One region of the Faecalibacterium sp. IP-1-18 genome, then DNA from elsewhere that is predicted to be linked to it. Evidence: predicted binding sites of a transcription regulator. Region 1 holds the regulator's gene; the other holds the start of a gene.
The links. Region 1 encodes Rex, which represses fermentation and respiration genes when NADH is low (regulators of the CRP and FNR family bind a similar motif). Its sites were predicted from a motif close to ATTGTTAANNNNTTAACAAT; they were not measured.

Region 1 (4,990 bases):
GTTGGGCACCTCGATGCCCACGGCGGGCTTGCCGGGGATGGGGGCTTCCATACGCACGTCCGCCACCGCAAGGTTCAGGGCGATATCGTCTGCCAGCGAGGTGATGCGGCTGATCTTCACACCCGCCATGGGCTGCAGTTCGTATCGGGTAACAGAGGGCCCGCGGGAGATATCCAGCACCCGGGTGCGCACGCCGAAGCTTTCCAGCGTGTCCACCAGCTTTTGGGCGTTGGCCTTCAGCTCCTCCTGTGCGCCGGGGTCGCTCTCCTCCTGCGTTTTTTCAAACAGCTCGATGGGCGGGTACTGGTATTCGTAGCGGTCCACCGGCTCGGTCTCCTCGGCGGGTGCGGTGGCGGCTGCCTGCTCGGAGACAGCGGGCTTTTCCATGGCCGCTGCCACCAGCGAGTTGATGTCTTTTTCCTCCACCGGCTCGGCGGTGATGCTGATCCAGCCGTCCTCGTCCGGCGCAGAGCGGAACGCCACGGCGTTCTCGGCGCTCACCCGGGGCACGGCGGGCTGGATAGGCGCAGCCTCCGGCTGCGTGGGCATCTGCGGCTGCACCACCGGCGCTGCCGGCTGGACGATGGGCGTATCAAAAGCGGGGGCAGGCTCTTCCGGCTGGGGGGCATCTTTGGCAAAGAAATCTGCCGCAGAGGCGACTACCGGGTCTGCCACGATGGGCGGCGGCGTGGGCTTGGATGCAGGGCGCAGCGGGTCCTGCCCGAAGGTGCCGCCCGGCCCGACGATCAGCGGCTCAATGGGCTCGCTGCCGCCCTCGGAGAGGGCGGTGTGGTCGGGGCCAAGGTCTACATCAAAGGCGGCGCGGGGATGGGCAACGCTGACCCGCACCGGGGTGATGGGCGGCGCGGCAGGCTCCGGCTGGGCAGGGGCGGCGGGCGCAGCTTCGGTGTCCGCAGCGTCTGCCTCCATCTCCTGCGTTACCTTGTGTCCCCAGCGCAGCACACCGGACATCCAGTCCGGCACCCCTAGATGCAGCCCGGCAGGCTCGTCCTCCTCGTCCAGCGGCTCGTCCTCGATTTCGTCGTATTCCTCGTCGATCTCCCGCTCTGCCTGCCGGATGGCGGCGCGCTCGGCGCGGCGGGCAGAGCGCTGCTCTGCAAAGGCAGCGCCGCGGGCGTGGATACCGCCGGTGACGGCACACAGCCAGACCCAGACCTCGGCGGGGGTGATATCAAAAATGTACAGGCTGCCGCACAGCAAGAGCACGACCATGATGAGATTTGCTGCCGGACGTCCGCACAGCAAAAGCAGCACGCCGCCCAACACAAAGCCCATTGCGCCGCCGGAGAGCCATGCATTGACGCCGTTGGCGTAGCAGGCGGAAAGCATTTGCAGCGCCGACAGCCCCTGCGGCTGGATATCGGAAAACACGATGACCGTGCCGCAGACAAAGATAAGCCCCAGCACCAGCTTGAGGATGCGGGACAGCAGCTCCTCGCCCCGGGTGTACAAAACGGCCAGACAGCACACGGCTGCACCCAGCACAAAGCTGCCGCAGCCGAACAGCCCGAACAGCACATCATGGAGCACCCGCCATACGGAATCGCCCCGCACAAAGGCCAGCACCATCAGCAGCAGGCCGCCGAACAGGGTGCCAAGCCCTGCCGGAAGCCGCTGCTCTGCCTTTTTACGGCGGGCAGCAGTACGCCGTTTCGTTGATTTTCGTTTTTTCGTTGCCATTCTACTCTGTTCCCCAACTTCCCATAGACACAATAATTGATTCTATTATTGTACCACGCAAGGGCAAAAATGGCAAACCATAATGTTGTTTTTCTTGAGGAAAATGGAACGAACCCAGCCCCTCTCGTGAAAAGGCGTTTGGAGCGCTCCGCAAAGCGCGACAAACGCGAAATAAAAAATAATTTTTCCGCTGTTCCTGCGCAAAGCGAACGCGGAGCGCAGTTCAAATCGTCCGGCGGGGAGACGCAAGGCCTTACCCCCGTTCGATCTCCCCGTACAGCCACGCCAGCGCGTCCGAAAGACCGCCCAGCTCGTCGATGAGCTTTTCCTTTACGGCACGGCGTCCGTCCAGCACCGTGCCCATGTCCATGACCAGTTCCCCGGTGTGGAGCATCAGCTGGGTGTAGCGCTTTTCCGGCATGCCGCTGTGGGCGGCCACAAAGCCGGTGATGCGCTGCTGCATCTGCTCAAAGCAGTGCATGGTCTGCGGGACGCCTAAGATCAGCCCGGAGTGCCGCACCGGGTGCACCGTCATGGTGGCGGTGGGGACGATGAAGCTGTGCCGCGCGCTGACCGCCAGCGGGATGCCGATGGAGTGCCCGCCGCCCAGCACCAGCGTGGCGCTGGGCTTGGAGATGCTGGCGATCAGTTCTGCCAGCGCAAGGCCGGCCTCCACATCGCCGCCCACCGTGTTCAGCAGCACCAGCAGCCCCTCGATGCGGGGGTCCTCCTGCACCGCCACCAGCTGGGGGATGACGTGCTCGTACTTGGTGGTCTTTTGCCCCTGCGGCGCTTCGGTGTGCCCTTCGATCTGGCCGATGACGGTCAGGCAGTGGATGACATGACCGCCCCGGCTCAGGGTGACCGTGCCCAGATCCTCAATATCCTCTTTTTCCATCCGGTGCTGCTCTGCGGGGGTGTCTTTTGCCGTATCCATGCGCGTTCTCCTTCCGTAGCAGGGTCTTTGTGGGGTCAGTATCCCCCGGCTGCCGGGGAAGTATGCAGGAGAGCGAATACAAAAAACTTTGTGAATTTTTTGCTTTTTTACAAATAGGTATTTGACATTCGCCTTTCATGCTGTATACTTTAAATAATATAACAGGATAAAACGGAACATCTCTCTGCGCGCAAAGAAGCCCCTTGCATGGCGGCAGAAGCTGCAGCGCGTTGGGCAGAAAGGAGAATTTTGCTATGAACACCCCCCAGAAAGCATCGATCCCTGTGATCAAGCGTCTCCCCAAATATTACCGGTATCTGCGCTCCTTGCAGGCCGATGGCATTACCAGCATCTCCTCCCGGGAGCTGGCCTCTCAGATGGGCACCACCGCCTCGCAGGTGCGGCAGGACTTTAACTGCATCGGTGACGTGAACGGACGGCAGGGCATCGGCTACTCGGTGGAGAACCTGCTTTCCATTCTGGAAAGTCTGCTGTTCGGCAACGGCGACCGTCTGCCCACCATTCTGATCGGCTGCGGCCGCCTGGGCAAGGCTGTGAGCCGCTTTATCACCACCGACACCAACGGCTACAAGCTGATCGCGGCCTTTGACGTGGCCGAGAACGAGGTAGGCAAGGAGATCAGCGGTATCCGCATCCGGCACATTGACGAGCTGGAGGCCTTTTGCGAGGAAAACAAGCCCAAGGTGGCGGTGCTCTGTGTACCCCGTGATGGTGCACAGCAGGTCAGCGGACGGCTGGTGGATCTGGGCATCGAGGGCTTCTGGAACTTCTCCCACTATGACCTGTCGGTGTCGTACCCCAATGTGGTGGTGGAAAACGTCCATCTGGGCGACAGCCTGATGAGCTTGGGCTACCGTCTGCGCAATCAGGAGTGACGGCATGGCAAAATTGTATTTCCGCTACGGTGCCATGAACAGCGGCAAGAGCACGGCGCTGATGCAGGTGGCACACAACTACGAAGAGCAGGGCATGAAGGTGCTCATTTTGAAGCCGCAGGTGGATACTAAGGGCGGCGGAGAACTGGTGAGCCGTCTGGGCGTGCGCCGCAAGGCAGACCTGCTGATCCCGCCGGAGCTGGACGTGTTCGAAGCTGTGCAGGCGGCAAACGCTGCTTCCGGGCCGCTGGCCTGTGTGCTGTGCGACGAGAGCCAGTTCTTTACCCCGGAGCAGGCCGAGCAGCTGTTCATGATCACGGTAGATCTGAACATCCCGGTGATCTGCTACGGTCTGCGGGCAGATTTTTCCCTCAAGGGCTTCCCGGGTTCTACCCGTCTGCTGGAGCTGGCGCACACCATCGAGGAGATGAAGACCATCTGCACCTGCGGGCGCAAGGCCATCTGCAACTGCCGCAAGGTGAACGGACGGTTCGTCTTTGAGGGCGAGCAGGTAGCCATCGACCTTGAAAACGATGTGCAGTATGTCAGCATGTGCCCCCAGTGCTACTTCAAGGCACGGCGGGCGTTTTACGCTGCAAGGAAAAACTGAGATACTTTTATGTTGTATACAAGCCGCTGTACCGCGCCGGGTGCAGCGGCTTTTTTGCGTGATTTGCGGAAGGGGTTCCCCGCCAGAGTCTCCAACAGGCTGTATACAGACTGATATATCAATTTGTTGCATTTTGCGAGAGGAACTGATATATCAACCGGGCGGAATTCGCACGTTTTTTGCACTATTGATATATCAGTTCGGACCGGGCAGTTACTCGACGGAGGGGAGAGGGAATGGGAGAAGAAGAGAGCGACGGGGGACGGCAGAGCACAAAAAATTACAGGCGGAACGGTAAATGTAACAGGAATTATTGAGATTTTTCCTGTTCTGCCCTTGTTGCATCCCAGATTTTTATGCAAGTCATTGAAGTATACAAGTTGCACAGTTTTTCAGCGCAAGTTTATTCATTTCGGCAAGGACGTCGAATTGCACGCGAAAACAAGGGCAATATTTGTACGTTTTTATCCCGTATCACTGTAATTTGCATCTTTCTTTTTTCAGTGGCTTTTGTTATCATAATTGTATACAAGGGGGCATGTGCAGGCCCCCTACATGAAGATGTTTTCTATTAGGAGGAGAACAAAAATGAGCAAGGCAATTTCTCGTCGTAACTTCCTGATGGCTACCGGCGCTGTCGGTGCTGCAGGTCTGCTGGCTGCCTGCGGCAGCAAGCCCGCTGCTTCTTCCACCGCTTCTTCCGCTGCTTCTCAGGCCCCCGCTGCTTCCGCAGACGAGAGCCTGGCCCTGTCTGACGGCCCCGTCAACCTGAGCATCAGCTGGTGGGGCGGCGACAGCCGTCACGCTGCTTACCAGAGCGCTCTGGAGGCTTTCCAGGCTGAGCAC
Region 2 (4,990 bases), 880 kb from region 1:
ACTTCCTCGGTAATCAGCTGCGCCCAGCGGGGGCGGACGATGCTGTGCAACACCAGCTTGCCCTGCTGCACGAACCGCTTGCGGCTGGCCAGCATATACACCGCCACGATGATGCCGATGATCAGGTTCTTGGCCACCGTCACCACGTTCAGCACACCAATGGCTGCGCCGCTCAGGATGTTCTGCATGGAGGGCAGCAGGGTGTTCTTGAGCCATGTGTTCCATGTGTCCAGATTGGTGTTCAGAGCAGCGTAGGCTGAATTGAGCAGCTCCGTGATCTGTTCGTTCTTTTCAATAAACTCCAGATGGTTTGCCCAGTTCATGAACTTTGTAATGTTGGCCTGCGCGGTGTAGTACAGGGTAGTCACGCTGGTGATCAGCTGCGGCACGATCATCATGACCAGTGCATACACCAGCAAAAGCCCGAACAGGATGGTAAGCGCCACGGACAGCGCGTTGATCAGACCGTTCATCTTTTCCGGGATGAACCGGCGCAGAAAGCTCTCGATGCTGTTGCACACCGGCTTGAGCAGGTAGGCAATGACGGCACCGTAGATAAAGGGCATCAGGATGCCGGTCAGGGTAGAGATGGCCGAGCCAAAGCCGTCAAAGCGGTAAATAAGGAAAAAGAAGATGATGCTCAGTGCAATGGCACCAAACCCTGCGAGCATCCCATAGAGATACGGTTTGATGTGCGGCTTTTTGTCCATCATGACAAACTCCATTCCTGCTGCGGGCAGCGGGAATACCCACAGCGCTTATTAAATTTTGTTGCTTCTGCGCCAGATGTGCAGCTTTTCAGCCTCGCGGATCAGCTCCTCACGGAAGTCCGGGTGTGCCACGCTGATCAGAGCCTCGGCCTTTTCCCAAGAGGTCAAGCCCTTCAGGTTCACGCAGCCATACTCGGTGCACAGATAGTGCACGTTGGCGCGGGTGTCGGTAACGATGCTGCCATTCTCCAGCGTGGGACGGATGCGGCTTTCCAGCTGGCCGGTCTTTTTATTAAAGAAGGTGGAGGACAGGCAGATAAAGCTCTTGCCGCCCTTGGAAAGGTATGCGCCCAGCACGAAGTCCAGCTGACCGCCTGCGCCGGAAATGTGCTTCACACCGGCGCTTTCGGCATTCACCTGACCAAACAGGTCGATATCCACGGCATTGTTGATGGAAATAAAGTTGTCCAGTGCGGAAATGCTGCGGATGTCGTTAGTGTAGTCCACCGGGGCAGACATACACTCCGGGTTATCGTTCAGGTAATCGTACATCTTCTGGGTGCCGGCACCAAAGGCGTAGACCTGACGGCCCTTGTCCAGCTGCTTGCGGCTGCCGTTGATCTTGCCGGCCTTGGCAATATCCACAAAGGCATCCACATACATTTCGGTGTGCACGCCCAGATCCTTCAGATCACTCTGTGCAATCAGCCCGCCGATGGCATTGGGCATACCGCCGATGCCCAGCTGCAGGCAGGCACCGTTGGGGATCTGCGGCACAATGAGGTTGGCTACCTTCAGGTCCACCTCGGTAGCGGCACCGGCAGCTGCCATCTGGCCGATGGGGGGATTTGCGCCCTCCACGATGCCGCTTACCTGAGAAACGTGTACGCAGTTCTCCATGCCGCCAAGGCAGCGCGGCATATTGGTGTTGACCTCCACGATGATCTTCTTGGCCTTTTCGCACACAGCACCCAGATGCGAAGCGCTGGGACCGAAGTTGAAGTAGCCATGCTCGTCCATGGGGGTCACCTGAAATACTGCCACATCCACGGGGTCATTGCTCTCGCGGTAGTAGCGGGGCAGCTCAGAGTAGCGGATGGGGGAGTAGAAGGAGAAGCCCTGCGCAATGGCCTTGCGCTCAATGCCGCCCATGTGCCAGCTGTTCCAGGTCATGTGGGCAGCGGGGTCGTCGATCTGGAAGATCTCCGGCACCCACATCAGGATGCCGCCCCGGAAGTTGACTCCTTCCAACTCCGGCAGGCGTTTTGCCAGCTCGGCGTCCACGGCCACAGGGGTGTTCACAGCCCAGCCGTAATCCACCCAGTCGCCGCTTTTGACCAGAGCGGCAGCCTGCGCAGCAGTCATAAGCTTCTGTGCGTACAGTTCCTTGCAATCCATTATAAACCATCCTCTCTTAAAATACATAAAAGAATTGTAAACAATTCTGTGCGGACAAATGATGCAGCCGTTTTACGCCTGTTTTGCGGAATGCACACCGTTTTGCCACATCTGTATGGTAACCTTATAAACAAGGCAGCAGTGTGTGCTCCGCTCTGCGCAGAACAGCTCAACTTAGTTATAACATTAACAAAGTGTAGAATCAATAGTTTTGGCTAAAAAACAGCCAGTATAGCAGAATGAACAGTTTTCTTAGCTTTATGTGGGGATTGTTTGGTACGCAAAAAACAAAAAAGTTGAGAAAAAGACTTGATAAAATTTTGACGATGTGCTTTACTAATAGCGTGGGAAGCAACTGCGGAGCAGTGCGGGATGATTCGTTTAAAATTTAACGATAAAACGCACCGCAGCAGTTTCAGGTTGCACCCAAGGCTGGAAAGTGCTATCATGGCAGAACCACATCGCGCTTAGTAATTACAGCGCACAAGGAGGACACTGACCGATGGCAACAGCAGTTTATCCCGGGTCGTTCGATCCGGTCACCAAGGGACACCTTGATATCATCAAACGCGCAGCAAAGATCAACGACCACCTCATTGTGGCGGTGCTGATCAACAGCGCCAAGCATCCGCTGTTCACAGTGGAAGAGCGGGTGGCTATGCTACAGGAATGCTGCAAGAACATCCCCAACGTGACCGTGGAAAGTTTCGACGGCCTGACCGTGGAGTTCGCAAAAAAGCGTCACGCATCCGTAATGGTGCGCGGGCTGCGGGCAGTAACGGACTTTGAAAACGAGATCCAGCTTGCGCAGACCAACCACGCACTGATGCCCGGCATCGAGACCATGTTCCTTGCCACCAGCATCAAATGGAGTTATCTTTCCTCCACCATCGTAAAGGAAGCGGCGTACTACGGCAGTGACATCAGCAAGTTCGTCACACCCAATGTGGAAAAAGCCGTCAGCGAAAAATACGCACAGCTCCGGGAGAGGGAAAAATCTGATACCGCAAAAATGCCGCAGGGCGTTTTGATAAATGGGTAACCGATAAGTAACACACATACACAATTCAGGAGGCTATTCACATGAAAAAGATCGTTATCGCATCTGCATGCCGCACCGCTATCGGCAAGTTCGGTGGCACTCTGGCCAACGTTCCCGCTGTTGAGCTGGGCTCCATCGTTATCAAGGAAGCTCTGAACCGTGCAAACGTCAAGCCCGAGCAGGTCGATCATGTTTACATGGGCTGCGTCATTCAGGCTGGTCTGGGCCAGAACGTCGCTCGTCAGGCTGCCCTGAAGGCTGGTCTGCCCATCGAGACCCCCGCCGTCACCGTCAACGTGGTCTGCGGCTCTGGTCTGAACTGCGTGAACATGGCTGCTCAGATGATCGAGGCAGGCGATGCTGATATCGTTGTTGCAGGCGGCATGGAGAACATGGACATGGCTCCCTTCGCACTGCAGAAGGCTCGCTATGGCTACCGCATGGGCGCTCCCATGGGCAAGAGCGAGATCGTGGATACCATGGTCAACGATGCACTGTGGGATGCCTGCGGCTTCAACAAGCACATGGGCATGACCGCTGAGAACGTTTGCACCAACGAGACCTACCAGAAGAAGTACGGCTACAGCCCCATCACCCGCGAGATGCTGGACGAGTTCTCATACAACAGCCAGCTGAAGGCTGACAAGGCCATCAAGGACGGCGCCTTCAAGGACGAGATCGTTCCTGTTGTCATCAAGGGCAAGAAGGGCGACACCGTGTTCGATACCGATGAGGGCCCCCGTCTGAGCGCTCCCGAGGTTCTGGCAAAGCTGAAGCCCGCCTTCACCAAAGACGGCATCGTCACCGCTGGTAACTCTTCCGCCATCAACGACGGCGCTGCTGCTCTGGTCGTCATGAGCGAGGAGAAGGCTAAGGAGCTGGGCGTGAAGCCTCTGGCAACCTGGGTCGCCGGTGCTCTGGCAGGCGTTGAGCCCGAGGTCATGGGTCTGGGCCCCATCGCTGCTACCAAGAAGGTCATGGCCAAGACCGGCATGACCGTTGCTGATATGGATCTGGTCGAGGCCAACGAGGCATTCGCAGCACAGTCCATCGCTGTCGGCGAGGCTCTGGGCTTTGATAAGGACAAGCTGAACGTCAACGGCGGCGCAATCGCTCTGGGTCACCCGGTCGGCGCTTCCGGCGCTCGTATTCTGGTCACCCTGCTGTACGCTATGAAGCACCGTGGCGCTCACAAGGGTCTGGCTACCCTGTGCATCGGCGGCGGCATGGGCTGCGCTACCATCGTTGAGATGGACTAAGCACTCTTTCTCTGAATCCTGACTGAACCACAGACCCGGAGCGCCGGAGGGAACCGGAGAGCTCTCCCGCGTTCCGGGGGCTGTTTTGAAAAAACTGAACTGTATGAAATGGAGGTTTTCACAATGGCATTTGTAAAAACCGAGGTGCAGGGCGCTGTTGAGATCATTACCATCGACCGTCCCAAGGCACTGAACGCCCTGAACCCCGAGGTTCTGGCTGACCTGAAGGCTGCTTTTGAGGCAGTCGATCAGGAGACTGTCCGCTGCATCGTTCTGACCGGCGAAGGCGACAAGAGCTTCGTTGCTGGTGCTGATATCGGTTCTATGAGCACCATGACTAAGGCAGAAGGCGAGGCCTTCGGCAAGCTGGGCAATGATGTGTTCCTGATGATCGAGCATTTCCCCATCCCCGTCATCGCAGCCGTCAACGGCTTTGCACTGGGCGGCGGCAACGAGCTGGCTATGAGCTGCGATTTCCGCATCTGCTCTGACAACGCTGTGTTCGGTCAGCCGGAAGTCGGTCTGGGCATCACCCCGGGCTTCGGCGGCACCCAGCGTCTGGCTCGTCTGGTTGGCATGGG

Region 2: the regulator Rex is predicted to act here: its motif matches at 2,417-2,436, upstream of coaD (pantetheine-phosphate adenylyltransferase).

What each region holds. Positions count from the first base shown of each region.
Region 1 is NZ_CP094472.1:584,816-589,805, forward strand. Features, by position in the region: gene MTP43_RS02805 (DNA translocase FtsK) at 1-1,701, opposite strand, end outside; gene MTP43_RS02810 (ClpP family protease) at 1,955-2,638, opposite strand; gene MTP43_RS02815 (redox-sensing transcriptional repressor Rex) at 2,893-3,534, shown strand; gene MTP43_RS02820 (thymidine kinase) at 3,539-4,144, shown strand; gene MTP43_RS02825 (ABC transporter substrate-binding protein) at 4,733-4,990, shown strand, end outside.
Region 2 is NZ_CP094472.1:1,468,452-1,473,441, forward strand. Features, by position in the region: gene MTP43_RS06990 (AI-2E family transporter) at 1-713, opposite strand, end outside; gene MTP43_RS06995 (butyryl-CoA:acetate CoA-transferase) at 762-2,108, opposite strand; gene coaD (pantetheine-phosphate adenylyltransferase) at 2,611-3,150, shown strand; gene MTP43_RS07005 (acetyl-CoA C-acetyltransferase) at 3,192-4,409, shown strand; gene MTP43_RS07010 (enoyl-CoA hydratase-related protein) at 4,533-4,990, shown strand, end outside.